3 regions of the Arthrobacter sp. SLBN-122 genome follow, and region 1 is predicted to be linked to each of the others. Evidence: predicted binding sites of a transcription regulator. Region 1 holds the regulator's gene; each other region holds the start of a gene.
What was found. The regulator HrcA, encoded in region 1, represses chaperone genes, less so after heat shock. The targets are predictions, from matches to a motif close to TTNGCACTCGNNNNNNNCGAGTGCNAA.

Region 1 (9,734 bases):
TCGAGGCCCAAACGCTCGCAAACCTGTACCTGGCCATGGAAAACAACCTCACCATCATCCCGGTGCTGAACAAGATCGACCTGCCTGCGGCGCAGCCCGAAAAGTACGCAGCCGAGCTGGCAAGCCTGATCGGCGGGGATCCGGAGGACGTCCTGCGCGTCTCCGGTAAGACCGGCGTCGGTGTGGAAGCCCTCCTGGACAAGATTGTCCGCGACCTGCCTGCGCCGAAGGGCGACCCCGATGCGCCGGCTCGTGCCATGATCTTCGACTCGGTCTACGACACCTACCGCGGCGTGGTGACCTATGTCCGCGTCATGGACGGCATGCTCCACCCCCGCGAGCGCATCCAGATGATGTCCACCAGGGCCTCCCACGAGTTGCTGGAAATCGGCGTGAGCTCGCCGGAACCCACACCCTCCAAGGGCCTGGGCGTCGGTGAAGTGGGCTACCTCATCACCGGCGTGAAGGACGTCCGGCAGTCCAAGGTGGGCGACACCGTCACCAACCTGGCCAAGCCGGCAGCCCAGTCGCTCCCCGGTTACGCCGATGCCAAGCCGATGGTGTTCTCCGGCCTGTACCCGCTGGACGGGGCCGATTACCCTGTGCTCCGTGACGCCCTCGAAAAGCTCATGCTCAACGATGCCGCGCTGGTGTACGAACCGGAGACCTCCGCTGCGCTCGGCTTCGGCTTCCGCGTGGGCTTCCTGGGCCTCCTGCACCTTGAGATCACCCGCGAACGCCTGGAGCGCGAATACAACCTCGACCTCATCTCCACGGCGCCGAACGTGGAGTACGAGGTAACCCTTGAGGACAAGAAGGTAGTCCGGGTGACCAACCCCAGCGAGTACCCCTCCGGTAAGATTGCCGAGGTCCGCGAGCCCATGGTGTCCGCCACCATCCTGGCGCCCAGCGAATTCGTCGGTGCCATCATGGAACTCTGCCAGGCCCGCCGCGGCGTCCTGGGCGGCATGGACTACCTCTCGGAGGACCGGGTGGAAATCCGTTACCGCCTGCCGCTGGCTGAGATTGTGTTCGACTTCTTCGACATCCTGAAGTCGAAGACCCGGGGCTACGGCTCCCTGGACTGGAAAGCCGACGGCGAGCAGGTTGCCGATCTGGTGAAGGTCGACATCATGCTCCAGGGCGAACAGGTGGATGCCTTCAGCGCCATCACCCACCGGGACAAGGCGTACGCCTACGGCGTGATGATGACCGGCAAGCTCCGTGAACTCATCCCGCGGCAGCAGTTCGAGGTGCCCATCCAGGCAGCCATCGGCTCCAGGATCATCGCCCGCGAAAGCATCCGTGCCATCCGCAAGGATGTGTTGGCGAAATGCTACGGCGGTGACATCTCGCGTAAGCGCAAGCTGCTGGAGAAGCAAAAAGAAGGCAAGAAGCGCATGAAGATGGTGGGGACGGTGGAGGTGCCGCAGGAGGCGTTCATCGCCGCCCTGACCACCGACGAATCAAAGGACAAGGCCAAGAAGAAGTGATCACCGCGCAGCGGGGGGCCCGCTGATGCCCAGCGTTCTTCCCCTCGGTGACCCGGCGCCGTCGGACGGTCTGCTGCCTCCCCAGGCAGCGGAGGGTGCGGCGGACCGGGCGTTCGGCTTGTACGTCCACATCCCGTTTTGCGCTGTGCGCTGCGGCTACTGCGACTTCAACACCTACACCGCCACGGAACTCGGCGGCGGGGCCTCCCAGGATGCGTATGCCGGCACGGCAGCGGCAGAGGTGGCGATGGCAGCGAAGGTCCTCTCGGCGTCGGGCGTTCCTGCCCGGAAGCTGGGCACCGTCTTTTTTGGCGGCGGCACACCCACGCTGCTGCCCGCGGACGATTTGGCCATGATCCTTCGGGCTGCCATCGACCAGTGGGGCATTGAGGACGGCGCCGAGGTCACCACGGAGGCGAATCCGGATTCCGTCACACCCGAATCCCTTGCCGTCCTGAAGGAAGCCGGCTTCACTAGGGTCTCCTTCGGCATGCAGTCCGCAGTTCCACATGTCCTGAAGGTCCTGGACCGCACCCACACCCCGAGCCGGGTGCCGCAGGTGGTGCAGTGGGCGCGCGAGGCAGGACTGGCTGTCAGCCTGGACCTGATCTACGGGACGCCGGGGGAGTCGCTGGCCGACTGGCGCCACTCCCTGGAGACCGCGCTCTCCTACGGGCCGGACCACATCAGCGCGTACGCGCTGATCGTCGAGGAGGGCACCAAGCTGGCCGCGCAGATGCGCCGGGGCGAGGTTCCCGGAATTGACGACGACGACCACGCCGATAAGTACGAGCTCGCCGACCAGCTGATCACCGAGGCCGGACTTGGTTGGTACGAGGTCAGCAACTGGGCCCGGACTCCGGAACAGGCCTGCCGCCACAACCTGGCCTACTGGCGGGGTGACGACTGGTGGGGAATCGGGCCCGGCGCGCACTCGCACGTGGGCGGGGTCCGCTGGTGGAACGTCAAGCACCCGTCGGCCTATGCGAACAGGCTGTCCCAGGGGCTCTCGCCCGCCGCCGGCCGGGAAACCCTGGACGCGGAAACCAGGAACCTGGAGCGGGTCATGCTGGAAGCGCGCCTGCAGTCCGGCCTTGACCTCTCTACGCTTAGCGCCGGTGGACGGCACGAGGTGGCCGGGCTTATCGCCGACGGCCTCGTGGATCCTGCCGCTGCGTTCCGCGGCCGACTGGTCCTGACCTTGAAGGGCAGGCTGCTGGCAGACGCAGTAGTCCGCCGGGTCCTGCCGGACTGACCCCAAGGGCCGGGCCCACGCCGGCAGGGTTCCCTGGCCGAAGCGAAGCGAGGCTAGGATGCCGCTGGGTGGGCCCACTGCGGCGAGGGCCCGAGCTTGCGAGGGCTGGGAGCCGGTGGGGATTACTTGATCCAGCGCAGGTTGTACTGGTAGCGGTGCGGCTGGCCCCGGTTGACGTGGATCCCGGCGGCGACGGAGAAGCACGTGAGCGCCACCCAGATCAGTGTGGCAATGACCGCGAAAATGTTCCCGACGTAAGGGATGAACACCAGGATGTTGGCCAGCACGGCGGCAATGGTGGGCGGCAGGCTGAAGTTCAGCGCTTCCTTGGACTCCTGGGCGGTGAACGGGCCGCGGTCCCGGAAGATCAAATAGATCAGCAGCGCGGGGATGCAGCCCAGGATCCCGCCGAAGTGCGCGAGTGTTGCCCACTGGCGGTCTTCGCTGGCCGTAAGCGGCAGGGCATTGGCGGGGACGCCATGGTACTCGGAACGGCCCTGGCCATCCCTGTGATCACGTGCGTTTTCTGCCACAGTCTGTTCCTTCGAAGGTGCAAGTGGTGCTGGGTACGGATTCCGGCGCATGCAGAGCGTGAAAACGCGTGCAGTGCCGGAAAAATGCTGCAGTGCCTCAAATAAGGAACCGCACTACCAAGAATACTGGGTCGCGGGCGGCCCGCCGCCCTTCAGGGCACGGTCAGGAAATCGATCACTTCTTCAACCCTGCCCAGCAGGGATGCTTCGAGGTCTGCATACGTGCGCACGGCGCCCAGCAGTTTCTGCCACCCAAGGCCGATATCTTCCTTGGTCGCGTGGGGCCAGCCGAACGCCTTCAGGATCCCGGTTTTCCAGTCCTGCCCGCGGGGGACGGCAGGCCATTTGTCGATCCCAAGGACAGCGGGCCGGATCGCCTGCCATACGTCCACGTACGGGTGTCCAACAATCAGGACGTTCCCGGCGGCACCCGGGGAGGCCATGACGGCTTCCGCGATGCGGGACTCCTTGGAATCGGGAACCAGGTGGTCCACCAGGACGCCGAGCCGCCGGCCGGGCCCGGGGCTGAAGTCCGCCACGGCTGCGGCGAGGTCGTCAATGCCGTGCAGGGGCTCGACGACGATGCCTTCCACCCGGAGGTCGTCTCCCCAGACTTTTTCGACCAGTTCGGCGTCGTGCTTGCCTTCCACCCAGATCCGGCTGGCTTTGGCTACCTGGGCCCGCTGTCCGGCCACCCGTACCGATCCCGACGCCGTCCTGCCCGCTGCCGGACCCGCCGCGGTCCGCGGCGCCGGCGGCATCAGCCGGATGGGCTGGCCTTCAAGGAGGAAACCGAACCCAAGACGGAAGGAACGGGACTTTCCCCGCCTGTCCTCCAGCGCCACCACATGCATCCCGCCGGATTTCTCCACACGGGTCACGGCACCCACCCAGCCGGACTGCACTTCCTCGAGCACCATTCCGCGCTCCACGGGAACCTCGGGCAGTTCCGTCCGCGCGGGAGCCGATATGCCCCGTGGGCCCCAGTTCTGGTAATCCATGGATTCGATCCGCCTAGCGCTAGGTCCTCAGCCCCGGAATTTCGCCCGGAGCGGTACCAATGCTAACAACGGGCCGAGGCATAATAGACTGTTAGCACTTGGGCATGTCGAGTGCTAACAGTGGGTTGCATCGGGAGGGGCATGCGCCCCGAACCATGGGATGGAGGTGGAGAGTGAGCGAGCCACGCAAGCTGGAAGTACTGCGGGCCATCGTGGAGGACTACGTCCACTCCCGCGAGCCGGTTGGGTCAAAGGCCCTGGTGGAGCGGCATCATCTTGGTGTTTCCAGCGCCACCATCCGCAACGACATGGCTGCCCTGGAGGATGAGGGGCTGATCACCGCCCCGCATACCAGCGCCGGCCGGATTCCCACCGACAAGGGCTACCGGCTTTTCGTCGACCAGATCTCCGCTGTCAAGCCGCTCTCCGCCGCTGAACGCCGCGCCATCCAGTCCCTGCTCGAAGGCGCGGACGATCTCGACGACGTGCTGGAGCGTACGGTCCGGCTGCTGTCCCAGCTGACCAACCAGGTTGCCGTGGTGCAGTATCCGCACCTGAGCAGGGCACTTGTCCGCCATATCGAATTCGTCCTGCTCGCCCCCCGCAAGGTCCTTGTGGTCCTGATTGCCAACAGCGGCAAGGTGGAGCAGCGGGTGATCGACGTCGGGCAGGACCTCGGCGACGACGCGCTGGCTGAACTGCGTACCCGGTTCCTTGGTGCGCTGGGGGGAACACCGCTGAGCCAACTGGCCCAGGCGCTGCCCGCCGTCGTGGCCGCAGCCCCGCACCAGCAGCGGCAGGCGGCACACGCACTGGCGCTCGGGCTGGAGGGCCTGGCACAAAACAGCCGGGAAGAGCGGATGGTCATGGCAGGCACCGCCAACCTTGCCAGATCCAACGTGGACTTCCCCCTCAGTATCGGCCCTGTGCTCGAGGCGCTTGAGGAGCAGGTGGTGATGCTGCGGTTGTTGAGCGAAATGGCCCAGGACCACCGCGGCGTCGCTGTCAGCATCGGAAGGGAGAACCCGTACGACGGCCTTGCCGAAGCCTCCGTCGTTGCCACCGGTTACGGTCCGGACAGTGCCGCGAAAGTAGGGATCCTGGGGCCCACCCGGATGGACTATCCCACCACCATGGCCGCCGTCAGGGCAGTGGCGCGCTACCTTTCCAGGATTTTGGGGCCCTGACTCTTAGCCGCCGGAGCCTGCTCCGGCCGGGAAGCAAGAGCCGGGCCGCCGAATTGAATTGCAGTACAACAAGGAAGAGATACGTATTTTGAGCAGCCACTATGACGTCCTTGGAGTCTCACCCGAAGCTACGGGCGAAGAAATCAAAAAGGCCTACCGCAAGCTGGCCCGCACCCTTCACCCTGACGTAAACCCCGGCGCAGACGCGTCAGAGCGGTTCAAGGCCGTAACCCACGCCTACGAGGTGCTTTCGGATCCCCAGAAGCGCCGGATCTATGACACCACGGGCAACGAGAACGGCACCGACAACGGCTTCGGCGGAGCAGGCTATGCGGGCCAGGGGTTCGCGTTCCAGGACATCTTCGACACCTTCTTCGGCGCCGGCGGCACGTCCGGTCCGGCCTCGCGTGTCCGGCGCGGCCAGGACGCCCTCATCAGCGTTCGGATCGACCTCCGGGACGCCGTGTTCGGCGTCAACAAGAAACTCGAAGTGGACACCGCCGTGGTCTGCCCCACCTGCGACGGGTCCTGCTGCCGCCCCGGCACCCATCCTGAACGCTGCGACATCTGCGGCGGCAGCGGCCAGGTCCAGCGGGCCGTCCGCTCCATCCTCGGCCAGGTCATGACGGCCGCCCCCTGCGGCACCTGTGAAGGTTTCGGCACGGTCATCAAGGACCCCTGCAACGAGTGCAGCGGCCAGGGCCGTATCCGCAGCCGCCGCTCACTGACCATCAAGGTTCCCGCCGGCGTGGCCACTGGAACCCGGATCCAGCTCTCCGGACAGGGCGAAGCCGGCCCCGCGGGCGGTCCGGCCGGTGACCTCTACGTGGAGATCCGCGTCAACAACGATGCCACCTACGTGCGGGAAGGCGACGACCTGCACGCCACTCTGCACATCCCCATGACGGCGGCTGCCCTGGGCACGGACGTCAGCCTGGAAACCTTTGACGGCACCCAGGAGATCGACGTCAAGCCAGGAACCCAGTCGGGGGAAATCATCACCCTGCGCGGCCTCGGTGTCACACACCTCAGGGGATACGGCCGCGGCGACCTGAAGGTCCACCTCCAGGTGGACACTCCGGGCAGGCTCGACCCCGCACAGGAGGACCTGCTGCGCCAGCTGGCCAAGGTCCGTGGCGAACAGATCACCGAGGGCAAGCTTGCCGCCAGCGGCGGCATGTTCGCCAAGCTCCGGGACCGGCTCGGTAACCTGTAGCGGTGAGCAACCCCGTCTTCTTCACAGCCGCCGGTTCGCTGGACGGCATGGCTGCCGGTCAACTCTTCGTCCTCGAGGGGACGGAGGCGCGCCATGCCGTCACCGTCAAACGGCTGTCCCCGGGCGAAGCGGTGGACATTGTCGACGGGGCCGGCACCCGGATGACCGGGAAAGTCGTCTCTGCCGCCCCCTCCGGTCTCGAGGTGGAGTGCGGGACCCTTACCGTGGAAGACAGGCCGGACATCCGGCTGGTGCTGGTACAGGCCCTGGCCAAGGGCGACCGCGACGAACTTGCCATCGAGACGGCCACCGAACTGGGCATCGACGCGGTCGTACCCTGGCAGTCCGAACGTTCCATCGTCCGCTGGAAGGGTGACCGTGCCGCCCGGGCGCACGCCAAATGGGAGTCCACCGTATCCGCGGCCGCCAAACAGGCCAGACGTGCCCGGATTCCCGAGGTGCGGCCTGCCGTCGACACTGCAGGGCTTTCAGCTGCCGTGGAAGCGGCGGACCTTGCCGTCATCCTGCACGAAGACGCCGTACGGCCGCTGCGCACGGTCCTTGAGGGATGGCAGTCGACTGCTGGCGCGGGACCCCGTGAAATTCTGCTGGTCGTCGGCCCGGAGGGCGGCATCAGCCCGCGCGAAGTAACCAAACTCTGCGATAAAGGCGCCGTGACCGCCCTCTTGGGGCACCATGTCCTGCGGTCCTCCACCGCCGGGCCCGCCGCCGTCGTGCTTGCCAGTGACGTCCTTGGCCGCTGGACGGCTACCGGACCCTAAAGGACCTGGTGTCCTCGTTCCGGTCCGGTTCCCCGCCGGAACCGGCCTGGGCCACCCGCAGCACGTAGTCGCCGGGCGGAAGGTTCAGGGCCAGCGTGAAGACCCCGGCCTGCCCCTGTTCCGCCCCCGCCGTGGTTTCTCCGGTGAGGAAAGGTGCCTTGCTGCCTCCATCCGGTGACTGCAGGATCTGCCAGCGGAGCTTGGCCCCCGGGGACGTGCTGCGGCCAGTGATCTTGACGCTGCCCCCCGCAACCTCGGCGCTCTCCTGCGGGTCAATGATCCAGACCGGGGCCACCAGGCCGGCGGCGCGGGTCATCAGCGCGCCCAGCTGGACGCTGCCAAACGCCACGTAGTCGGTGTGGCCGTCCACAAGTATCCGGACCCGGATCTGCTGGCCCGTGTCGATCAGGCCGGAACTGGCGGCCGCGGCGGTTGCCGTGTAGATCAGTTGCTGGATGGCGCGGGCAGCCATGTCCGCGTCGAGATTGCTGTTGAAAGCGTCGGCTGAAACATCCACCGTGATGACGTCCTTGCCGGAAATCGAGGTGGCCAGTTTGTCCGGGTTCTGCCAGGGCGTGAAGAAGTCAGGGTCCAGCGGCTTCTCCGACATCATGGCCCGGAGGGCGCGGGTGACAGGGTTCTCCTGCTCCGGGACATCGCGGAATTCGCGGTAAAGGAAGATGTTCCCGCCGCTGCGGCCGATCCAGTAGACCGGGGCCTTGTTGGAGGACTGCGTGGTTTCCAGCGGGGCGCTGGTGGAAAGCGTATTTGGCATGGTGCCGCCCGTGGCCGGAACCGAGGCGATGGTGCCGGTGGGGGTGGGACCGCCCTCGGCCGTGCATGCCGCCAGGACCGGAACCAGAACCAGGACTCCTGCCAGGACGGCGGGGCGCAGGCGGCCCATGGGTCGTCCAGCCCTTTCGGGCGCAGAGGTTTCCGGCACTGTCCTGCCCTTGTCCTTTCCTGGGTGGCGGGCCGATCCCCCTGGCGGCCTGGTGTTCCAGCAGATGCTGGATTTCCAGCATTACACAATGGCGCTGCCGCTCCGGCGCTCTTTGCCTTCTCCACCGCAACTGCAACGGGAACGATATGAGGCCGATATGAAGTTGATACCTAAGGCCGCCCCAGAGCCCCCGTGAGGCTCCTTGCCCATGTTCCATGTTCGAGGTTCCACTGCGGCCGGATATCCGGCCTGGTCCGGTGCTGGCGTAAGATGGAGGGATCGCTGGGGCAAGGAGCACCGGGCAACGGGCGCCGGCATCAGCCAAAGCAAACAAGTGATGTCGATCTTCGAGGGGACCACAGGCCTGCGGGCCAGCACCATGACTGAATCAGCAAATGGTAAGCGCCGGCTCAACACGGGCGACGGCGGTCCGGGGGAATTCCCGCACTCCCTGCCCGGCACCCGGACGGAAGTGGTCCTCTTTGAGAACTCCGACCAGATGGTTCAATCACTTGGCAGCCATGATGAGGCCCTGAGGTTTATCGAAGAGCAGTTCCCGGACGTCAACTTCCATGCCCGCGGCAACGAACTGTCCATCAGCGGCCCTTCAGGCGATGTGCCCCGCATCATGCGGCTCCTCCAGGAAGTCCGCGGCCTGGTGGCCCGCGGCACAGTCATCACGCCTGCGGTGCTGCAGCAGCTGGTGTCCCTCCTGCGCACCCAGTCGCTGCAGAATCCTGTGGACGTGCTCACCCATGACATTCTCTCCAGCCGCGGCAGGACCATCCGGCCCAAGACGCTGAACCAGAAGAACTACGTTGACGCCATTGACGCCAACACGGTGATCTTCGGCATCGGCCCCGCCGGCACCGGCAAGACCTACCTGGCCATGGCCAAAGCGGTCCAGGCGCTGCAGCAAAAAGAGGTCAGCCGGATCATCCTTACCCGACCCGCCGTGGAAGCGGGGGAGCGGCTTGGCTTCCTCCCCGGCACGCTGAGCGACAAGATCGATCCCTACCTCCGGCCGCTGTACGACGCCCTGCACGACATGATGGACCCCGAGTCCATCCCGCGCCTGATGGCAGCCGGCACCATCGAAGTGGCGCCCCTGGCCTACATGCGCGGCCGGACCCTTAACGACGCCTTCATCATCCTCGACGAGGCGCAGAACACCACGCCGGAACAAATGAAGATGTTCCTCACCCGGCTCGGCTTCGGATCCAGGATGGTGGTTACCGGTGACGTCACCCAGGTGGACCTGCCGTTTGGGACGCGTTCCGGGTTGCGGATCGTCGAGGAGATCCTGCAGGGCATTGAGGGCGTG
Region 2 (10,164 bases), 3.6 Mb from region 1:
GGCGACAGGCCCGGCCAGCAGGGCACCGCAGGCAACAATGACGACGGCGGTCCGCCAGGCGCGCAGCTTGGGCCAATGCCAGTCGCGCAGCGGCTTTTCAACAAAGCGGGTGGTGAGGACAGCGAGCACGATGGAGGCGCCGACGATGCCCAGTCCCTGTTTGAGGTTGGGCGCCTCGACGCCGGTGGCCGCGAGCGCCAGCACCAGGACGGGCCAGTGCCAGAGGTACAGGGCGTAGGAGTTGTCACCCAGGGCGACGGCGGGACGGCTGCTGAGGAGCCGGTCCACGCCGAAGCGGCAGCCCGTTTGCCCGGCAATGATGATGGCCGCCGCAGCCAGCGTGGGCCACAGCGCCACGTACCCGGGGAAGGACCTGTCGACGGTCAGTACCAGCCCGCAGGACACCATGGCTGCCAGTCCGGCCCAGCCCAGCGCCACCCTCACTATGCGGCCGGGCTTCAGGTAGGGCAGCGCCAGCGCCAGCAAGGATCCCAGCGCAAACTCCCAGAGCCGGGCGCGGGTATCGAAGTATGCGTACGCCTGGTTGCTGGCGGTCTGGTTAATGGAGTAGGCCAGCGACACCACCAGCACAGCGCCAAAGACCACGGCCAACAACCCTCGATACGTGAGCCCCTGCAGGCGGGGAACCCGGCGCAGCAGGTTGAGCACGGCAGCGGTGGCGGCAAAGATCAGTGGCCACAGGATGAATACCTGGCCCTGGATGGACAGGGACCAGAAGTGCTGCAGCGGGCTGGCTCCCGCATGGTCCTGCGCGTAGTAGTCCACGGCCATGTCTGCCAGGAGCCCATTCTGCCGGTACAGCAGCGACGCCCATGCCTGGTCCAGTACCTGCGGCCAGCGGCCCTGCGGCAGGATCAGCCAGGTGCCCGCCAGGACCCCGAGGATCACCACGACGGCGGCGGGCAGCAGGCGCTTGAAAAGGTGCAGCCAGTGCGCCAGCAGGCGGAAGGGTTGGCCCGATTCTGCCTTGCGGACGAAGGACAGGGTGAGCAGGAAAGCCGAAATCAGCAGGAAGATATCCACGCCGCCCGAAACGCGGCCCAGCCAGACGTGGTATGCCACCACCATCAGGACTGCCAGGGCCCGGAGCCCCTGGACTTCGGGGCGGAAGGTTGGTTTTCGTTTCCTGTTTGCGGCACCAGACTGCGGTTCAGGTGCCTTCGGGGTTTCCGTTATCGACACTAGAACCTCTCAGAATTCCCACCAGCCAAAACAGCAAGCCTAGCCAAGGCGGTCTGCAACGGCCAATTACAGCCCGGCGTCGGACTATGCTGGCCCCAACCATCGAAGGGAGCCGGCGTGGTTGTCCAACTGCGGATTTGCGTGCCCGGGGAGCTGTCCGCCGTGACCCTGAAGACGTGCCGCGAGCAGCGGGGCGCGGCAGAAGTTGCGCTGGTACCGGGCGCGTCCGTGGTGCCGCAGGGCGATGTCATCGAGGTCCTGATCGCCCGGGAGTCGGTGGAGGAACTGCTCGAGAAGCTGGAAATCCTGAAGGTCCAGGACATGGGCTCCATCGCCATGAGCGCACCGGAATTCGTCCTCTCCAGGAATGCCGACCGTGCGGAGCAGGCGGCACCCGGGGACGGCGCGGACGCGGTGATCTGGGATGACGTGACGCGGCAAACGGGCGAGGATTCCCGCTTGACGTGGAACTTCATTGCCTTCCTGGTACTGGCAACCCAGCTCGCCGGGATCGGCATCGTGACGGACTCCCCCATTGCCATTGTGGGGGCCATGGCGGTGGGGCCTGAGTTCGGGCCACTGGCCGCCCTGGCCGTCTCGCTTGCCACCCGCCAGTGGAAGCTTGGCCGGCGCGCGGCTGTTGCGCTGTGCGTGGGCTTTCCGGTTGCCATGCTGTTGGCGGCGCTGACGGCGTGGCTGTCGGTGCCGCTCGGTCTTTTCCCGCGCGATGCGTTGGACAAGGGCTCTGCGGTGGAATTCATCTACCATCCGGGCCCGTATTCAATGATTGTGGCCGTCCTGGCCGGGATCGCCGGAATGCTCTCCATCATCGGCCGGCGCTCCGCGGCACTGATCGGCGTCTTCATCTCGGTAACCACCGTGCCGGCGGCAGGCTACGTTGCGGTGGCCTTGGTCCTTGGTGAATACCAGAAGGCGGCCGGCTCTGCCCTCCAGCTGCTGCTCAACCTCGTGGGCATCGTGGTGGCCGCCCTGGCGGTTTTGCTCTTTTACCGGATGGTTTACAGGCGGGTGCCCCACGGTGTGGCGCGGAGCCTCAGGCGGCAGCGGACACGGAGCCGCCGGTAGGCAGTGCCGGGTGACGCGGTTTTTTATGAACGAAGCAGGCCGCGCAGGGTCTGGATGGTGTCCGCTTCCGCCGGAGCCTTGTCGTCGCGGTAGCGCTTGACCCGGGCAAACCTCAGGGCGATGCCGCCCGGGTAGCGCGGCGACTGCTGCACGCCGTCGATCGCGATTTCGACGACAGTGACCGGCTCAACCCAGACAGTGCCGGCAGTGCGCCGCACCTCAAGCTCCTGGAATCTCTCCGTCTGCCACCGCAGCAATTCATCGGTGAGGCCCTTGAAGGTCTTGCCCACCATCACGTAGCCCCCGGGTTCACCGAACTCCCCCTCAGGGTCAAGGGCGCCCAGGTGCAGGTTGGACAGCGTCCCGGTGCGGCGTCCGGATCCCCACTCGCAGGCGAGCACCACCAGGTCGTACGTCAGCACCGGCTTGACCTTCACCCAGTTGGACCCGCGCCGGCCGGCCGCATAGGTGGAACCAATGGCCTTCACCACGACGCCCTCGTGCCCGGCGGCGAGCGCCTCCTGCGACACCCGCTCCGCGACGACCGGATCAGCCGTAACCTCTCCCGGTATCCGGTGCTCAGGCGCAATGCGCTCGAGCTCACTGATCCGGGCGGACAGCGGCTCGTCGAGCAGGTCCCGCCCGTCGAGATGCAGCACGTCGAAGAACCACGGATGCAGCAGCGTTTCCCGCGCTGCATCCGCACCAAAGCGCGCCATGGTTTCCTGGAACGGCCGCGGGCCGCCTTCCTCGTCCAGGGCCAGGGTTTCGCCGTCGAGGATCACGTCCCGCAGCGGCAGTCCGCGCACTACCTCCACTACCTCGGGGAGCCGGTGGGTGACGTCGGCCAGGTTGCGGGTGAAGATGCTGACGTCGTCGCCGGCCCGGTGCACCTGGATGCGGGCGCCGTCGAGCTTGTATTCCACAGACGCCTCCCCAGTGGCTTCCAGGGCTGCGCTTGGACTGCCCGCGGTGGCCGCGAGCATGGGCTGCACGGGGCGGCCCACTACCAGGCCGACGGCGTCGAGCTCGGCTTCGGTGCCCGTAAGGGCCAGCATGGCGGTTCCGCCCAGGTCCCCGGAAAGCATTGCAGCGCGGCGTACGGCGGCAACGGGCTTCCCGGCGGCCCGGGCAACGGCATCCGTCAGCACGCCCTCCAGGGCTCCGGTGCGCAGCTCGCCAAGGAGGACCCCGGCGATAAATGACTGCTCCGGCGCGGTTGCCGCCGCCATTAGCTTCCGCAGTGTAGCTGCGCGCCCGGCGCCCGATCCGGTACCCGCCGTGGCAAGCAGGCGGTCCAGGGCAGCGTCAAGGTCGGCCACGGTGAGGGTTGGCTCGACGGCGGGTTCCTCCCTGGCCGCAGCCACGGCGCTCCAGCCGACGCCCACGCGTCCCTGGCGGGGCTTGGCAACGAGCCAGCCCACCGCCGTCGGAATTTCCGCAGGCTCAAGCCGGACCAGCAGCTGGGCCAGCGCATCCACTTTCGCCAGCCGGGAACGGGTGGAGGTGACGGCCTCCGCGGTTTTAACGAGCTCAAGGAGCAGCATGGCACCATCCTGCCACGGCACTGGACAGGCCCACGGTCCGGTTCCAGAATGGGCGCATGGGACTCATCGCTGCGAACCTGTTCATCACCCTCGACGGCGTCTACCAGGCGCCCGGCGGCCGCGAAGAAGACCCTGAGGGCAGTTTCGCCTTTGGCGGCTGGCAGGCACCGGTGTCCGACGATGAGTCCGGCGCCGCCATTGCAGCTGGGATCGAGCGGATGGATGCCCTGCTCCTCGGGCGAAAAACCTATGACATCTTTGCCGCTTATTGGCCCCACCAGTCAGGGGACATCTCGGAGACGCTCAACCGGGTTCCCAAATTTGTGGTGTCCGGCTCCCTCACTGATCCGGCATGGGCAGGCACCACCGTGCTGCCGGATGCCATGGCGGCAGGCAGGCTGCGCGACGAGTACCAGCAGGTGCACATGTTCGGCAGCGGGGTCCTCATCCGATCACTGTTGGAGGCAGAGGTGCTGGACCGCCTCCATCTCTGGCTGTATCCGCTCACCCTGGGGCAGGGCAAGCGGCTGTTCGACGCCGGGACCATACCCGCCGCGTTCCGCCTCGCCGAGCCGGCACGCAGCTACCCCAAGGGTGCGGTGTCGCTGGTTTATGAGCGTGCAGGCGGAGTCGAAACGGCGGAGATGGACGCCGGCTGATACCGAGCATCCTTACAGGAATACAGAAAACCGGCCCAGCTGATGCTGGACCGGTTTTCTGTATGGCGCCTGCCGTGGCCCCTTTAAGAAGGGACTAGTGGCTGTGGCCTGCGTGCTCGTCCTCTTCGGCCGGCTTCTCCACGACAAGGGTCTCGGTGGTGAGAACCAGGGCGGCGATGGAGGCCGCGTTGCGGAGGGCAGCACGGGTGACCTTGACGGGGTCGATGACGCCCGCGCCGATCAGGTCCTCGTACTCGCCGGACTTGGCGTTGAAGCCGTTGTTGGTTTCGAGGTCGGCAACCTTGGAGGTGACCACGTAGCCGTCGAAGCCGGCGTTTTGGGCGATCCAGCGCAGCGGCTGCACCAGTGCGCGGCGGACAATGCCGACAGCTGCGGCAGCGTCACCTTCGAGGGCCTTCACAGAAGCATCCTCATCCAGTGCCTTGAGGGCGTGGATCAGGGCGGAGCCACCGCCGGCCACGATGCCTTCTTCGAGGGCAGCGCGGGTGGAGGACACGGCGTCCTCGATGCGGTGCTTCTTTTCCTTCAGCTCAACCTCGGTTGCGGCACCCACCTTGATGACGCCGATGCCGCCGGCCAGCTTGGCCAGCCGCTCCTGGAGCTTTTCGCGGTCCCAGTCGGAGTCGGTGCGGGTAACCTCGGCGCGCAGCTGGGCAACGCGTGCGGCCACATCCTCGGCCGAACCGGCGCCGTCCACGATGGTGGTGTTGTCCTTGGTGACCGTGATACGGCGGGCGGTACCCAGCACCTCCAGGCCAACGGTGTCCAGGCTCAGGCCCAGCTCCGGGGAGACAACCTGCGCACCGGTGAGGGTGGCAATGTCCTGCAGCATGGCCTTGCGGCGGTCACCGAAGCCGGGGGCCTTGACGGCAACAACGTTCAGGGTGCCGCGGATGCGGTTGACGATCAGCGTGGACAGGGCCTCGCCCTCGACGTCCTCGGCGATGATGAACAGCGGCTTGGAGGCCTGGAGCGCCTTTTCCAGCAGCGGCAGGAATTCCTGGATGGAGGAGATCTTGCCCTGGTTGATCAGGATGAGCGCGTCCTCGAGGACTGCTTCCTGGCGTTCCGCGTCCGTGACGAAGTACGGGGACAGGTAGCCCTTGTCGAACTGCATGCCCTCGGTGAGGACCAGTTCGGTCTGGGTGGTGGAGGACTCTTCGATGGTGATGACGCCATCCTTGCCCACCTTGCCGAAGGCCTCGGCCAGGAGCTCGCCGATTTCGTCGCTCTGGGCGGAGATGGCGGCAACGTTTGCCACCTGGGTGCCTTCGACGGGGCGGGCGTTCTCCAGCAGGCGGGCAGCGACGGCTTCAACCGCAACTTCGATGCCACGCTTGATCTGGCCGGGGGCAGCGCCCGCTGCCACGTTGCGCAGGCCTTCCTTGACCAGGGCCTGGGCCAGGACCGTCGCGGTGGTGGTGCCGTCGCCGGCAACGTCGTTGGTCTTGGTGGCTACTTCCTTGGCCAGCTGGGCGCCGAGGTTCTCGTAGGGGTCGTCCAGTTCCACTTCGCGGGCGATGGTGACGCCGTCGTTCGTGATGGTGGGGGCACCCCACTTCTTGTCCAGGACGACGTTGCGGCCGCGGGGGCCGAGCGTCACCTTGACGGTGTTCGCGAGCTTATCGATGCCGGCCTCAAGGGACCGGCGGGCAGCGTCATTAAACGCAAGCTGCTTTGCCATGGTTTTGTCCTTTCAAAGACAGAACCCCGCACTGCCGGCCAGCATGAGCATGGCCGGCGGCACGGGGATCCGAAAGAGTTACTTTACGACGACAGCCAGGACGTCGCGGGCGGACAGCACGAGGTACTCGGTGCCGCCGGTCTTGACTTCGGTTCCGCCGTACTTGGAGTAGATGACGACGTCGCCAACGGCTACGTCAACGGGAACGCGGTTGCCATCTTCGAAGCGGCCGGGGCCTACTGCAACAACTTCGCCTTCCTGCGGCTTCTCCTGCGCGGAGTCCGGGATGACCAGGCCGGAAGCCGTGGTCTGCTCGGCTTCGAGCGGGCGGACAACGATACGATCCTCAAGAGGCTTAATAGAGACCGACACTCGGACCTCTCCTTTTCGTCAGCAAATTCGTGGACTGGAAAGCTTTCCGCCGTAGCTGGCAAACCGTCGTCGCGGTGCCGGCAGCAGCCTGGCTGGCAGCTCTTCATGTGTTAGCACCCTCCTAGGGAGAGTGCTAATGAAGACTCTATGTAAGGGTTAGCACTCGGTCAAGGTGAGTGCCAACGTTTCGTCATGGGCGTACGCCTTTTCCAGGGTCCGACGACGGCGGCCCGGGGCAACGGCCACGCTCCCCTATCGGCCCAGGTCGTCGAAGTCCACGTCTTCGCCGCCGTCGGCATCGCCGCCGCCTGCCTTACGGGCGCGGAAGAGCACCCAGCCGGCCCCGGCTGCGGCGAGCGCCGCAATGACGAGGACGAAGATGCTCCCCATCCGCGCGCCGTCGTACAGCCCCCGGATGTCCCGGGACTCCTGGGTGTTGTCCTGGATGTCGTTGCCGCCCACGGAATAGACGGTGGCGTTGAACGTGTCCAGCAGGAAAATGATCACCAGCAGGGCGATGCAGACCACCGCCACCGCGGCGGCAGCAATCAGGACGGGACGGGCAAACCTTGCCGGGCCGCGGCCCCTGGGTTGGTGTCCGCCGGGCTCCACAGGGGCTGTGCTCTCATCCATGGTTTCAACAGTATCGGCATCCCGGCCGCGCGCTCCTCCACTAGGCTGGAACCCATGGCTCACGCTCCCCAGGACCAGATTGCACCCCTTTTGACCCCCGAAGGCTGGGACTTGCTGGCATCGCTGGGCCCCTACCGGGACGAGGACTCCTTTGAGCTCAATTCCGCGCTCCGGAAGGCCGGGCACCCTGCCGAACTCGTATCCGCCGTCCTGACGCAGTCGCGGCTGCGCACCAGGGCAGAGGCGAAATTCGGCGAGTTTGCCCGCCAGATGTTGTTTACCCAGGCCGGCCTGGAGCAGGCCACGCGCCTGAACGTCGCCGCGCACCACGCGCAGCGGTTCGCTGCTGCCGGGATCAGCCGCGTGGCGGACCTGGGCTGCGGGCTGGGCGCCGATGCCATGGCCCTGGCATCCCTGGACATCAATGTCACCGCCGTGGAAATGGACGAAACCACCGCGGCCTGCGCCACCATGAACCTCATCCCGTTCCCCAATGCCACGGTGGTCCACGCCGACGCGGCATCAGTCCCGCTGGAAGGAATCGACGGCGTCTGGCTGGATCCCGCGCGCCGGGTCACCTCCACCTCCGGAACCAAGCGGATCTGGGACCCCGAGGCGTTCTCCCCGCCGCTGTCCTTCGTGGAGTCACTCGCTGCTGGCGGGAAGGCCGTGGGCGTGAAGATGGGCCCGGGCATGCCGCACGAGTCTGTTCCTGCAGACTGCGAAGCCCAATGGGTGTCCGCGGCCGGTGACGTCACCGAAGTGACCCTCTGGTTCAACGCTGTGCGCAGGCCCGGGGTCCGCCGGGCAGCCCTGGTCCTGGGTTCCCAAGGGCCCGCCGAGCTGACCAGCGCGGACGATTTCGGCGCCGGCCCGGCCGCGCCAGTGGGACCGGTGGAAGGCTACCTGTACGAACCCGACGGCGCCGTGATCCGCGCCGGGCTGGTGGCGGACGTGGCGCTGCAGCTCGGCGGCCACCTGGTGGACGAGCACATCGCCTACATCTGCGCCCCGGAACTCCTGGACACCCCGTTCGCCCGGGCCTACACGGTCCTGGAGGTCATGCCCTACAACGTCAAGGCGCTCAAGGCGTGGGTGAAGCAGGAGGGCATCACCGTGCTGGATATCAAAAAGCGTGGGACCGCGGTCACGCCGGAGGAGCTGCGGAAGCAGCTGCTGCCAGGCGGAAAGAACTCCAAAAAGGGTTCCGCGAGGACCGCCACCCTGGTCCTGACCCGTATTGGGGAGGACCGGGTAGCGATCGTGGTGGAACCGGCATAGGCGCCTACTGCGCGCGCATGAACTCCTCGGCTGCCCGCACCTGCTCCGCGGTGGGACGCACGCCGGTGTAGAGCACGAACTGTTCCAGTGCCTGGATGGTGGCAACCTCGGCCCCCGTGATGACCGGTTTCCCTGCCACACGGGCCGTCTTGATCAGCGGCGTCTCCGCCGGGAGCGCCACCACGTCGAAGACCAGCCGGGCTGCCTGGATGGCCTCCGCGGGAAACGATAGGCTGTCCGCTTCGGCGCCGCCGGCCATGCCGATGGGGGTGACGTTGATGATCAGGTCCGCCGTGCCGCCGTCGAGCGCTGCCCGCCACTGGAAGCCGTACTGGTCGGCGAGCGCACGGCCGGCAGCCTCATTCCGGGCGATGACGGTGACGTTCCTGAAGCCGGCATCGCGGAGGGCGGCAACCGTGGCCTTGGCCATGCCGCCCGCACCCTGGACCAGTACCGAATAGTCAGTGGGGACTGCGTTTGACGCCAGCAGCTGTTCGATCGCCGTGTAGTCGGTGTTGTACGCCTTGAGGTGCCCCTCCGTGTTCACGATGGTGTTCACAGAGTCGATGGCCTTGGCGGAGGGGTCCATCTCGTCCACCAGCGCGATGACGTCCTCCTTGTACGGCATGGAGATGGCACAGCCGCGGATGCCCAGCCCCCGGACGCCGGCGATGGCCTGTTCCAGGTTGGTGGGCGCGAACGCCTTGTAGATCCAGTTCAGGTCCAGCTGCCCGTACAGGTGGTTGTGGAAGCGGGTCCCGTTGTTGCTGGGCCGGGCCGAGAGCGAGATGCAGAGGGTCATGTCTTTATTCAGAATGGGCACCTGACCATTAAAGCGTTCCCGCGGGTCAGGGGCAGCCGGTCCCTGCAGGAAAGGGCCCGACGGCGGCAGGCAGCTTCCCGGGAGCAAGCGCCTTTCCTGCCAGCACGGCGGCCAGCGCGTCGAAGGCGGTGTCGGTGCGGCCATACAGCGCCAGCTTGACCGGGGCTGTGGAGTTCTGGAGCGGCCAGGGGGCGTCGAGGGCCACGGCGATGTCCCCGCCCGCCGCCTTCCCGCCGAGGCCGATCAGGTTCACCAGCGGGCCTGATCCAACCGCCAGGCCGGAGCGGGCAGCGGCTGCTTCGAAGCGCTCCCGGTCCCCCGGTCCCCCGCCGGCCACGCGTACAGCACCGGGAACAAGGGGGCCGCCGCAGGGACCGGAGACAACGGTAAGGGCCGATGCCGAAACCCGTGCCGACAACGCGACGCCGCTGCCGGCCGGAGAACCTGCACCCGCTGTTGCGGCGGCCGCCGTGGTCCGGGCATGCCAGATCATCATGGTGGCCACCCGCTGCACGGCCTCATCGAGCCGGGCGGCGGGAAGGGTCCCGGCGGCTACGGCCTGGAGGATGGCGGCGTGCGCCTGTTCCACGTCCGCGGGCATCAGCAGCAGGTCGGCGCCGGCTCCCAGGGCTTTCACCGCTGCCGCCCCGGCGGGGTACTGGTTGTCCACGGCCCCCATGTTGAGGGCGTCGGTCACGGCCACGCCTTTGAAGCCCAGGTCCCGCATCACGGCGTAGCTTGGTGCGGAGAGCGACGCCGGCACGCCGGGTTCCAGCGCAGGCACGGCGATGTGCCCGGTCATGACAATGGGCAGGCCCGCGGACACGGCTGCCTGGAAGGGTTTCCAGTCCCGGG
Region 3 (10,164 bases), 3.7 Mb from region 1:
CGGGTGTCCACATCGCAGACCTGCACTCATCCCTGGTGCTGGTCCAGGAACAGCGTGCCCTGTGGGCGGGGTACGCCACCACCCAGCGGCACCCCGCCGTTCCCTCCGGCCTGGCCGAAATGAACGCCATGTACCGGTCCCTGGACCAGGAGCTGGCACAGTTGGGCGAGGCGCTGCAGCATACGGAGGGCGGCGGGTCGCTGTCCACCGTTCCCTACGCGCGGCTGATGGAACGCCTGGAGCGCTTGGTGGCAGACAGCGATACGCTCAAGACCCTGCCCGAACGCACACTCCTCATCGAGAACATGCGCGAACACGGCCTGGGCGAACTCCTTGCCGATCTCGCCGAACGGGAAGTCCCCGAAGGGTCCGTAGCCGCAGAACTGGAGCTCGCCTGGTGGCAGTCGGCCCTTGAGGCAATGATCAGCGGTGACGACTACCTGGCCATGTCGGACGGCGATGCACTGCGGCAGCTTGAAGCGGAGTACCGGCTGGCGGACAACGCGCACATCGCCAGCGGCGCCGCCCGCCTGCGGTGGGACCTGGCCGAGCGGTGGCGGACCGCCATCGCCGCCCAGCCGCGCCAGGCCGATCTGCTGCGCAGCCTGCTCAAGGACGGACGGGTGTCCCTGCCGGCCCTGACCGCGCAGGCTCCGGACCTGATCGGCACACTGGTTCCGGTATGGTCCGTGAGCCCGTACCTGATGACGGGCCTGCTTCCGGCTGAACAGCATTTCGACGCCGTCGTGATCCTCGATGCGGAAGCGACGTCCCTGCAGGCCGTCCTGCCGTCGATCGCGCGTGCCCGGCAGATCATCGCCTTCGGCGATTCGCGCATTGCCACGCCGCGGACCTTCACCGTTGGGGTGGAGCGGCTGGCGCCGGGAGAGTCCGCCCACCAGCGGGTGGAGAGTGCCTTCACCGCGCTCTCCGCCGTGCTTCCGGTATGGCGGCTCAACGTGGTGTACCGGGCAGTGGATGAGGACCTGGTCCTTCAGCTGAGCAAGAACTTTTACGACGGCGGCCTGCGCCGGCTGCCCGAAGGCCAGTCAGCCACGGGGCTGGACCGGTCACTGCTGGTGGAGTACCTGCCCGACGGCACCGGCCTTCCCAGTGCCGACCATGAGGGTGTCGAGTCCGTGGTTGCCGAAGTCAACCGGGTGGTGGAACTGGTCTTCGAACACGCCCGCCTCCGTCCCCGGACCTCGCTGGCCGTGGTTACCGCCAGCCTCCGGCACGCTGCCAGGATTGGTGAATCCATCAGGCTCCAGCTGTCCAACCAGCCGGGCCTGGCCGGTTTCTTTGGCGCCGGCCCGGAGTCCTTCCGGGTGGTGGACCTGGAACGAGCGCAGGGACTGGTCCGCGATCACGTCATTTTCTCGCCGGGTTTCGGGCGGACCCCGCACGGCCGGGCACTCCACAACTTCGGACCGCTGTCCGCCGAGGGCGGCCGGGAGAAATTTGCCCTGGCGATGACCCGGGCGCGGCGTTCCATGCACGTCCTCACCTGCTTCCGGCCGGAGGACCTGGACCAGACCCGGCTCACGCACGGGGCGGTTGACCTCTACACGCTGCTGGACCGGGAAATTTCCGGCAACACAGATCTGGGCACGCCCGCATCCCGTGCCGCGGCCAGTGAACAGGCGCTGGGAGCGGATCCGCTGGTGGCCGATCTGGGGGACAGGCTGCGGGCCCGTGGCGCCAGGGTCTGGCACCAGTACGACGGCGCCATCGACGTGGTTGCCGCGGCGGACCCCCTGAACACCATGGGCCAGGACGACATCGACCTCCCGCGGCCCGTAGCCATCGAGTCCGATGGCACCGCGCAGTACCGCACCATGAGCGTGCGTGAGCGCAGCAGGCTGCGGCCGCAACTGCTTGAACGCCTGGGATGGCGGTACATGCCGTTGTGGACCATTGAGGTTTTCACAGACCCATCCTCCTGCGCCGACCGCATTGCGGGGTATCTTGGCCTTGAGAAAATGGTGCTCCCGGGACGGAGTCCGTCCTCCACCGGGTTCCTGGACGACGACTTCAACCACGCGCTTCATGGAATCGACGGGACGCCCTCTCCCGGTGTCTCCTACCTGCCATCCGAGGCTGGTGTAAGCCGAAACAGTGATGGAAGCCGCCGGCAGGAAGAGGGCAGCCAAGGCAGGCGGGTCCAGCATCCGGGGGAAACAGATGCGATGACAACAGAAGACAGGCCTGGGAACGAGAGGCCCGAGGAAGATATGCGCCAGAACGAAAACGACCAGAACGAAAACGACCAGACCGGGAACGACAACCAGACCGGGAACGACAACCAGGCCGGGACCGACAGCCAGGACAAGCCCGGGACCGGAGCAGCAGCTGCCGTTCCCGCTGATCCCACCGCCGCCAAGGCAGGGTCGGGCGGTACTGGGGAGATTCTCCCCAGTAAGGCGGCAGAGGACGACGCACGCAGCTGGGGTGACCGCGAGGACGACCACGACACCTGGCTGAAGGAACAGAAGCCGCCGCACTGGGGCTGACCACCGCATTCCAGCGGCGCCGCGGATCATGGCTGCCCCACCAGAACGAAGAACAGCCTGCCTTGGGTTGAGGCCCCGGCTAGGCGTGATGACTGTTCCGCTGTGGCTGCCACGACGATCAGCCCATCCGTCTCTGTGGTGCCCAGCCATTGTCCGGTCTGGCCGCCCTTGTTCGAGGTCCACAGCACGGGGACGGCCGACGCCAACACTTCGGAGGGACCCTGCTGGTCGAACCCATTGGCGGATGTCAGCACCACGTTGACCAGCTGGCCGGGGGAGACCAGCTGGATGGACGAGGCATCTGCCATGCGCAGGGGAACCGCCGCCGAACCGGGCGGCGTCCCTGCCAGGAGCCCGGGGCCCAGCAGCTGGGCATCGGTGAGGAGCTGGCCCTTCCGGAGCGGAGCCGCAAGCTGCTTGCCCGTGGCTGCGGCGCCGTCCCGGAGGAAGCCGTCGGCTACCATTCCGGGAGGCACCTGGACGCGGTCCAGATCGGCCGCTGTTACAGCGGTTCCGGCGGGCAGGTCCCGGGCGGCGGCCAGCGCAGTCACAGTGGAGAGCGGGGCAGGAGTGAGCTGCTGGACGGCGATTGCTGCAGCTGCGCATAAAAGCAGTGCCGCCGCGAGGCGCCGGTTGCGGCTTAGCCAGCCGGCAAACCGGGAATGCAGTGGGCGGTTTCCGGGCCGGCGCCCGAGCTGATGCGCGCTGGCGGCACTGTGGGTGTTCCCGGGAAACCGGAGGCTGTCACGGCGGCGGCGGGGGAGTATGGGCATGCGCCCACGCTAATTGCTGCCGCCACGGCAGGGGAGCCAGGACGGCTGCTATGTGGACAAAGGCGGCCGGACGCTGCTTGAACCTGCGTGGGAAGCGCCCGGCCGCGGTCGTAAAGACCGTCGTCGTAAAGACTTGGTTGCTTAGCTGGCGGCAGCAGCGGCCGGCGCCGAAGCGGCGGGGGCGGCGGCAGGCGTGGCCGGAGCCGCGGCCGGTGCGGGAGAGACGGAGCTGCCCTTGGAATCGCGCGAGTCGGTGCGGTAAAAGCCCGAGCCCTTGAAGACGACACCGACGCTGTTGAACTTTTTGCGCAGCGTGCCCTGGCATTCAGGGCAGGACGTCAGGCTGCTGTCCGAGAACGACTGGACAATGTCGAAGGCGTGGCCGCAATCCTTGCAGGCGTAAGCATATGTTGGCACTGGTGCTCCTCCTCTTGGGCAAACGAGAGGTCCCGTGCTGCCGTGGGTAAACCATTAGCAGTCGCAGGGCCTGAGTGCTAATTCTATCACTGCGTCCGGACGGTCCGGGCTTAGGCGCTGCCCGCCAAGGGCCGGTAGCCGGACGGAGCCAGGACGGCCGGGACCGGCCGGTCGAACTCCTCGGCCGGAATCCGGCCGGCGGGCAGCAGTTCATCGTCGTAGATAACAGCGGCCAGTGGAATTTCCTTCCCTGCCGTGGCGAGGTGCCCCAAGAACTTGTCGTAGTACCCGCCGCCTTGGCCGATCCTGTTGCCGGCGAGGTCCACCGCGGTGGCCGGAATGAAAAGCATTGCTGCACCGCCGGCTGTGTCCGGACCGTGCCGCTGCCCAGCGGGTTCCAGTATTGGTGCATATTTGCTGCGTTCGAAGCCGGTGTCCGGTGTCCAAAACACCCAGCTCAATTCCCGGCCGGGCTCGCACACGGGAAGCAGCACTTGGTGCCCGCTGTGATGCAGGGCGTTAATCAGGGGCAGGGTGGGCGGTTCATGTCCCACGCCCAGGTACACGCAGGCAATACCAGGGCGATCCCCGGTGACCGTCCTTGCCCATTCTTTCCCATGGGCAGCCAGCGCCGCCCCCGCCGCTTCCAGCTGCGCCGGCGTAAGGGCTGCCCGTCGACGCCGGTGCGCCGCCCTGATGTCGTCCTTGACCGCGTCGGTCTCCTGCAGCATGGTGTCCTTCCTGCATTGGCCGGTGTTCCGGGGACTTTTCAAGCCCCGCATGCGGGCCTGCCGCGCCGGTGGTTACTGAAATGCTTGACTGACGTTAGATTAGTCCGGTGAACACCAGTAACCCCAGAGTCCGCAAAGCCGTCATTCCCGCCGCGGGCCTGGGCACCAGGTTCCTGCCTGCCACCAAAGCCATGCCCAAGGAAATGCTTCCCGTCGTTGACAAGCCTGCCATCCAGTACGTGGTGGAGGAAGCTGTCCACGTGGGCCTCCACGACGTACTGATGATTACGGGCCGGAACAAGCGGGCCCTGGAAGACCACTTTGACCGTGTTCCGTCCCTTGAGTCCACCCTCCAGGACAAAGGGGACACGGAGAAGCTTGCGTCCATCCAGGCAGCCAGCCAGCTTGGCGACATCCACTATGTCCGGCAAGGCGACCCCCACGGCCTGGGCCATGCGGTGCTCCGCGCAAAACAGCACGTGGGCGACGAAGCGTTCGCCGTCCTGCTGGGCGATGACCTGATTGACGCCCGCGACGAACTGCTCAGCACCATGATCGACGTGCAGGCGAAAACGGGAGGGTCCGTCGTCGCCCTCATCGAAGTGGAACCCTCGCAGATCAGTGCCTACGGATGCGCCGACATCCAGGAGATCGACGGGGAAGACTACGTCCGCGTCAACCGCCTGGTGGAGAAGCCTTCCCCGGAGGAAGCGCCGTCCAACCTGGCCCTGATTGGGCGCTACGTCCTGCACCCAGCCGTGTTCGGGGTCCTTGAACACACAGAGCCGGGGCGGGGCGGGGAGATCCAGTTGACGGATGCCCTCCAGGAACTTGCGTCCGGTGACGGTGCGGGGCATGGGGTGTACGGCGTCGTCTTCCGGGGTCGGCGCTACGACACGGGCGACAAACTCAGCTACCTCAAGGCCTGCATACAGCTCGCCATCGACAGCGACGACCTGGGCCCGGGCCTGCGCGAATGGCTGCCGGGTTTCACCGCGGACCTTTCCCGGTAGCGCCATGCGCAGTGGTCCCATCTGGCCGGTCACGCTCGAGTGCGGCGATCTGGTCCTGCGGCCAATCCGGTACCGCGACAAACAGGAATGGATGGAGGTGCGCTCTCGGAACAGCGAGTGGCTGCAGCCTTGGGAGGCCTCCAACCCCGATCCATCCGGGGGGCTGCCGGATTACCGGCACATGGTCCGGTCGCTCAAAGCGCAGGCCGCCCAGGCCACGGCACTGCCCTTCCTCATTACCGAGTGGCGGCCGGGGCTCAGGAGCCCCGCCATTGTGGGCCAGCTGACCGTGTCCTCGATTGTCTGGGGTTCGGCCATGATGGCGACCCTTGGATACTGGGTGGACCAGGCGCGGGCAGGGCGGGGGATAGCCCCCACCTCCGTGGCGCTGGTGACCGACCACTGCTTCCGTGCCCTTGGCCTGCACCGGATGGAAATCAACATCCGGCCTGAAAACGGGCCCAGCCTGCGGGTGGTGGAGAAGCTGGGTTTCCGGGACGAGGGGTACCGGCCCCGCTTCCTGCACATAAATGGCCAATGGGCGGACCACCGATCGTTCGCCCTCACCGCCGAAGAAGTCCCGGAGGGCCTGCTGGGTCCCTGGCTGGCCTCGCGCCGGTCATAAATCAGACGGTTTGCCGGTGGCGGGACGACACACCGCCCGTAATGCGGCCTGAGCAGGCATGATGCTCATACGGTTTTGAGTGTGGACTTCCCCCTTAGCAGCTCAGTGATCCTTGTGGTTGCCGTCGCGCTCTGGATTGTTTGGGTTGCCCCTTACGTCCTCCGGAACCGCAGGCACCAGTTCCAGCCCGCCGGCGAATTCCGGGCAGACGCCCCCGCCGATGAGGGGCCGGAACCGCCCACCGGCCTGGTCTTGAACGTCGCCGCCCAGCAGGAGAAAGCCATGGAAACCAGGAAGAGCCCGGCATCCGGTGCCGGCACCGCCAGCACCCCGCCTCCGGCCCAGTTCCGCATCCGCTATGGGCGGACCGCGTTGGCCCTTGTGGGGCTGCTCTCCCTGGTGACTGCGTTCATCTCGGGTGTCCTGGCAGCGTTCGGCATTGGTACGGCCGCCCTTCCGCTCCTATGTACGGTGCTGACCGTTGGTTCTGTAGCGTTGCTGCGTTTCCTCGCCGTCCGGGACCGTAAAGCAAAAGTCGATGCGGCGTTCCGCTCCGCCATGAGTGCACCTGCGCGCCGTCCGGAGATGCGTGAAGCGATTCCGCCGAAGCCTGAGGCTGCGCCGGCCAGGCCGGAGAGCCCGCTTTTCGACGCCGAGGCAGGCGAGGCCAAAATCAAGCGGCTGACGGCTGTTGAGCTCCGTGAAGCGGCCCTCGCCGTCGCTGTGGCTGCCGGTGACACCAGTGCTGCACAGGCGGCTCCGGCCACTCCGGCGGGAACCCCCTGGGAGCCCGTGGAAGTCCCCAAGCCCGTTTACGTGGAGGCCGCCAAGGCGAAGCGCCCTGAGCCCCAGCCGCTGGAACTTCCTGACGCGCCCAAGGCGGTTGGCAAGCCGTCCCTGAAGAAGGGGGCTGCCGGGGTCCAGGCAGCAGAGGCCGCGGAAGCAGAGCAGCTGGGTGACCAGCAGCTGGCCAAGGGGCAGAGCGCGCTGAGCAACCTCGACGACGTTCTTCAGCGCCGCCGCGCATAGAGGCCCGACGGCGGCCCGCAGCTTCCGCGCGGCTGATCAGTGTGTCAATTGGCATTGGGCCGGGAAAATTTGTAGCCTAGGGACACCGGTTAGGCACCCTGGCTCACAATGCAGGGTTCAGCCGCTTCCGGGGCTATAGCTCAGTTGGTAGAGCGCTTCGTTCGCATCGAAGAGGTCAGGAGTTCGAATCTCCTTAGCTCCACGGTTTGCGGGCTGCGGCAGTTTGCGTGGTTGCAGCTGCGCTCCGCGGGGCTTAGTAGAACGAGATGAGTTCGACGAGTTCCCCAACCCGGTCCTCCGGGTAGTTCCTGGCGACATCTGCCTGGGTGAGGATGCCGACCAGATCATGACCGTCGATAACCGGCAGCCGGCGCACCTGGTGATCCTGCATGGTCCTGATGGCTTCCTCGATTGAGTCATCCGCTCCCACGGTCACAGGCTTGCCTTGACCAAAGTCGCCGGCCTTTGCCGTGCGCGGGTCACCACCCTCGGCGAAGCACTTGATGACGATGTCGCGGTCAGTGACCATGCCCTTGAGGCGGTTGTCCTCACCGCAGATTGGCAGGGCTCCAACGTCCAGCTCCTTCATCTTCCGGGCGGCGGCCTCCAGCGTTTCGTTTTCCCCGATGCATTCAACACCGCCGGTCATGATGTCACGTACTTTGGGCATGATGCTCTCCTTATGTTGATTTCCGTTCCTCTGGTATGCCCCCTCGCCCCCGGGTCCCAGGAGGGCCAACAGGCGCATCACGGTCACGGATTAAAGGTAAGTAGGCTGAGCGTTAGTGTCCAGATCGAATCGGAAGTTGCTACGTGGGAATAGCTGGCCGGAGTTGACCCAGAACGAAAGGCGCAGCAGAACCTAATCCTGCGCCCCCGGGCGCCTGTTGCTTATGTGGTCCTGAAATCGGGTACAAGCCTTAGTAAGCTCGCTGGTGGATCTGGGAGGCCAACGGAAGTGAATCTGCGCATGAGGACTGGCATGACCAAAGGACGCACGTACAACAGGGCCGTAGGGCTGGTCCTGGCCGCCATGGTTGCCGGCTCTGCCATTGCCCCGGCCGCCGAGGCAGCAGGCAAGCCGGTCCTGCCCGGCCCCTCGACAGCAGCGAAATCGTCGGACGCCCAGCTGTCCACCGACCAGTTCATCGTGAAGTTCAAGCCCTCCGTTGCCGGCAGCACCGCAGAACGGGAGAAGACCTACGCGAAGGTTTCCAGCGCTGCCTCCATCCGCGTCAGGGAGATCAAAGTAACAGCCAGTGATGCCAAGGTGGTCAAAGCAGGCCGAAAGCTCTCCGTGGAGGAGTCCCGGCGCGTGCTGGACAGCATCGCCGCGGATGACACGGTTGCATCTGTGGAGCCCGACGTCCTCATGCATCCGTCGTTCACACCCAACGACACCTACTACTCCAAACAGTGGGCTCTGTCCGATCCCAACGTGGGGATCCGGGTCCCGTCGGTCTGGGATAAAACCACGGGGGCCGCGCAAATCGTGGCGGTGATCGACACCGGCATCACGGCGCACAGCGATCTTAACGCGAACGTCATTGCGGGCTACGACATGATCGCCGACGCGACGTCTTCGGGTGACGGCGACGGCAGGGACGCAGACGCCTCAGACCCGGGCGACTACCAGGCCCCAGGTGCCTGCGGTTCAACCTCATCCATTAACTCTTCCTGGCACGGAACCCACGTCGCAGGGATTATCGCCGCCATCGCCAATAACGCTGAGGGAGTCAGCGGCGCGGCTCCCGGCGTGAAGATCGAGCCGATACGTGCACTTGGTGACTGCGGGGGCTACCTGTCGGACGTGTCCGATGGCATCACATGGGCTTCCGGAGGAACCGTCAGCGGCGTTCCCGCCAACGCCAACCCCGCGAAAACCATCAACCTGAGCGTCGGCGGAACGTCCGCCTGCCCGTCCACCCTGCAGGCTGCCATCGACGGGGCCATCGGCCGCGGCTCCTCTGTCTTCGTGGCTGCCGGAAACGAGAACCAGCCCGCCGCAAACAACGCACCGGCCAACTGCAACAACGTCATCACGGTCGGCGCCACCAGCCAGACCGGGGCCAGGGCCTCGTACTCAAATTTCGGCACCGCGGTCGACGTCATGGCCCCGGGAGGTGACACAGGAGCCGGAATCCTCTCCACCTACAACGCCGGAACAACCATCCCCGGCGCAGAGGCCTACGGCTACCTGATGGGTACGTCCATGGCCTCGCCGATGGCGGCTTCGGTTGGCGCCCTGATGAAGGCAGCTGATGCCTCCCTGACACCAGCCAGGATCGAAGCGAAGCTCAAGGCAACGGCCAGGCCCCTTCCAGGACCCTGCTCAGGAGGCTGCGGCGCCGGCCTGATCGATGCCTCGGCCGCCGTCGTCTTTCCGGCCCCGCAGACGCCGATTGCCGTGAAGGCAGCGTCCCTGAATGGCGCCCTTGGGGCGGCTGCCACCGGAGAGGTCTACGGGCTCAGGGACAACGGCGGGTACCAGTGCTTCGAGCACGGATGCATCCTCTACTCGCCGGCGTCCGGGGCGCATGTCTCAACCGGCGCGATCCGCGGCGTCTGGGCAGAGACCGGATTTGAGAACGGTGGCCTCGGGTACCCGGTGACCGATGAAGTCGCTGGGCTGCGGGACGGGGGCGTGTATCAGAACTATCAGGGCGGAGCCATCATCTGGTCACCGGCCACCGGAGCGCATGTCTCGGTGGGGTCCATCCGCGGCCTCTGGGCAGCCACGGGTTTCGAGAACGGCCGCCTGGGCTACCCCGTAACGAACGAGGTCGGTGGCCTCCGTGGTGGCGGCGTCTACCAGAACTATCAGGGCGGAGCCATCATCTGGTCGCCAACCACGGGAGCACACATCTCAACAGGAGCTATTCGCGGCGAATGGGCGGCCTCCGGGTTTGAGAGCGGCCGACTGGGATACCCGGTCAGCGACGAAGTCGGAGGGCTCCGTGACGGCGGCGTCTACCAGAACTACCAGGGCGGCGCCATCATCTGGTCGCCTGCCTCAGGAGCTCACATGTCCGTCGGCGGCATCCGCTCCATCTGGGCCTCCAC

Region 2: groES (co-chaperone GroES) is a predicted target of HrcA. The motif match lies at 6,729-6,755, and genes of this name have one in related genera.
Region 3: FBY36_RS02170 (FmdB family zinc ribbon protein) is a predicted target of HrcA. The motif match lies at 3,758-3,784, and genes of this name have one in related genera.

The regions. Positions count from the first base shown of each region.
Region 1 covers NZ_VFMS01000001.1:4,135,259-4,144,992, reverse strand. The annotation lists gene lepA (translation elongation factor 4) at 1-1,493, shown strand, start outside; gene hemW (radical SAM family heme chaperone HemW) at 1,519-2,748, shown strand; gene FBY36_RS19015 (DUF4870 domain-containing protein) at 2,871-3,281, opposite strand; gene FBY36_RS19010 (DUF3097 domain-containing protein) at 3,434-4,282, opposite strand; gene hrcA (heat-inducible transcriptional repressor HrcA) at 4,456-5,469, shown strand; gene dnaJ (molecular chaperone DnaJ) at 5,558-6,685, shown strand; gene FBY36_RS18995 (16S rRNA (uracil(1498)-N(3))-methyltransferase) at 6,688-7,467, shown strand; gene FBY36_RS18990 (GerMN domain-containing protein) at 7,454-8,371, opposite strand; gene FBY36_RS18985 (PhoH family protein) at 8,790-9,734, shown strand, end outside.
Region 2 covers NZ_VFMS01000001.1:502,752-512,915, forward strand. The annotation lists gene FBY36_RS02235 (acyltransferase family protein) at 1-1,197, opposite strand, end outside; gene FBY36_RS02240 (DUF389 domain-containing protein) at 1,321-2,289, shown strand; gene FBY36_RS02245 (ATP-dependent DNA ligase) at 2,313-3,836, opposite strand; gene FBY36_RS02250 (dihydrofolate reductase family protein) at 3,893-4,495, shown strand; gene groL (chaperonin GroEL) at 4,590-6,200, opposite strand; gene groES (co-chaperone GroES) at 6,279-6,572, opposite strand; gene FBY36_RS02265 (hypothetical protein) at 6,825-7,205, opposite strand; gene FBY36_RS02270 (class I SAM-dependent methyltransferase) at 7,260-8,486, shown strand; gene FBY36_RS02275 (shikimate 5-dehydrogenase) at 8,491-9,309, opposite strand; gene FBY36_RS02280 (glycoside hydrolase family 3 protein) at 9,335-10,164, opposite strand, start outside.
Region 3 covers NZ_VFMS01000001.1:477,039-487,202, reverse strand. The annotation lists gene FBY36_RS02180 (DUF4011 domain-containing protein) at 1-2,513, shown strand, start outside; gene cpaB (Flp pilus assembly protein CpaB) at 2,540-3,286, opposite strand; gene FBY36_RS02170 (FmdB family zinc ribbon protein) at 3,428-3,703, opposite strand; gene FBY36_RS02165 (5-formyltetrahydrofolate cyclo-ligase) at 3,814-4,434, opposite strand; gene galU (UTP--glucose-1-phosphate uridylyltransferase GalU) at 4,542-5,447, shown strand; gene FBY36_RS02155 (GNAT family N-acetyltransferase) at 5,452-6,072, shown strand; gene FBY36_RS02150 (hypothetical protein) at 6,178-7,101, shown strand; tRNA gene FBY36_RS02145 (tRNA-Ala) at 7,231-7,303, shown strand; gene FBY36_RS02140 (CBS domain-containing protein) at 7,355-7,771, opposite strand; gene FBY36_RS02135 (S8 family serine peptidase) at 8,084-10,164, shown strand, end outside.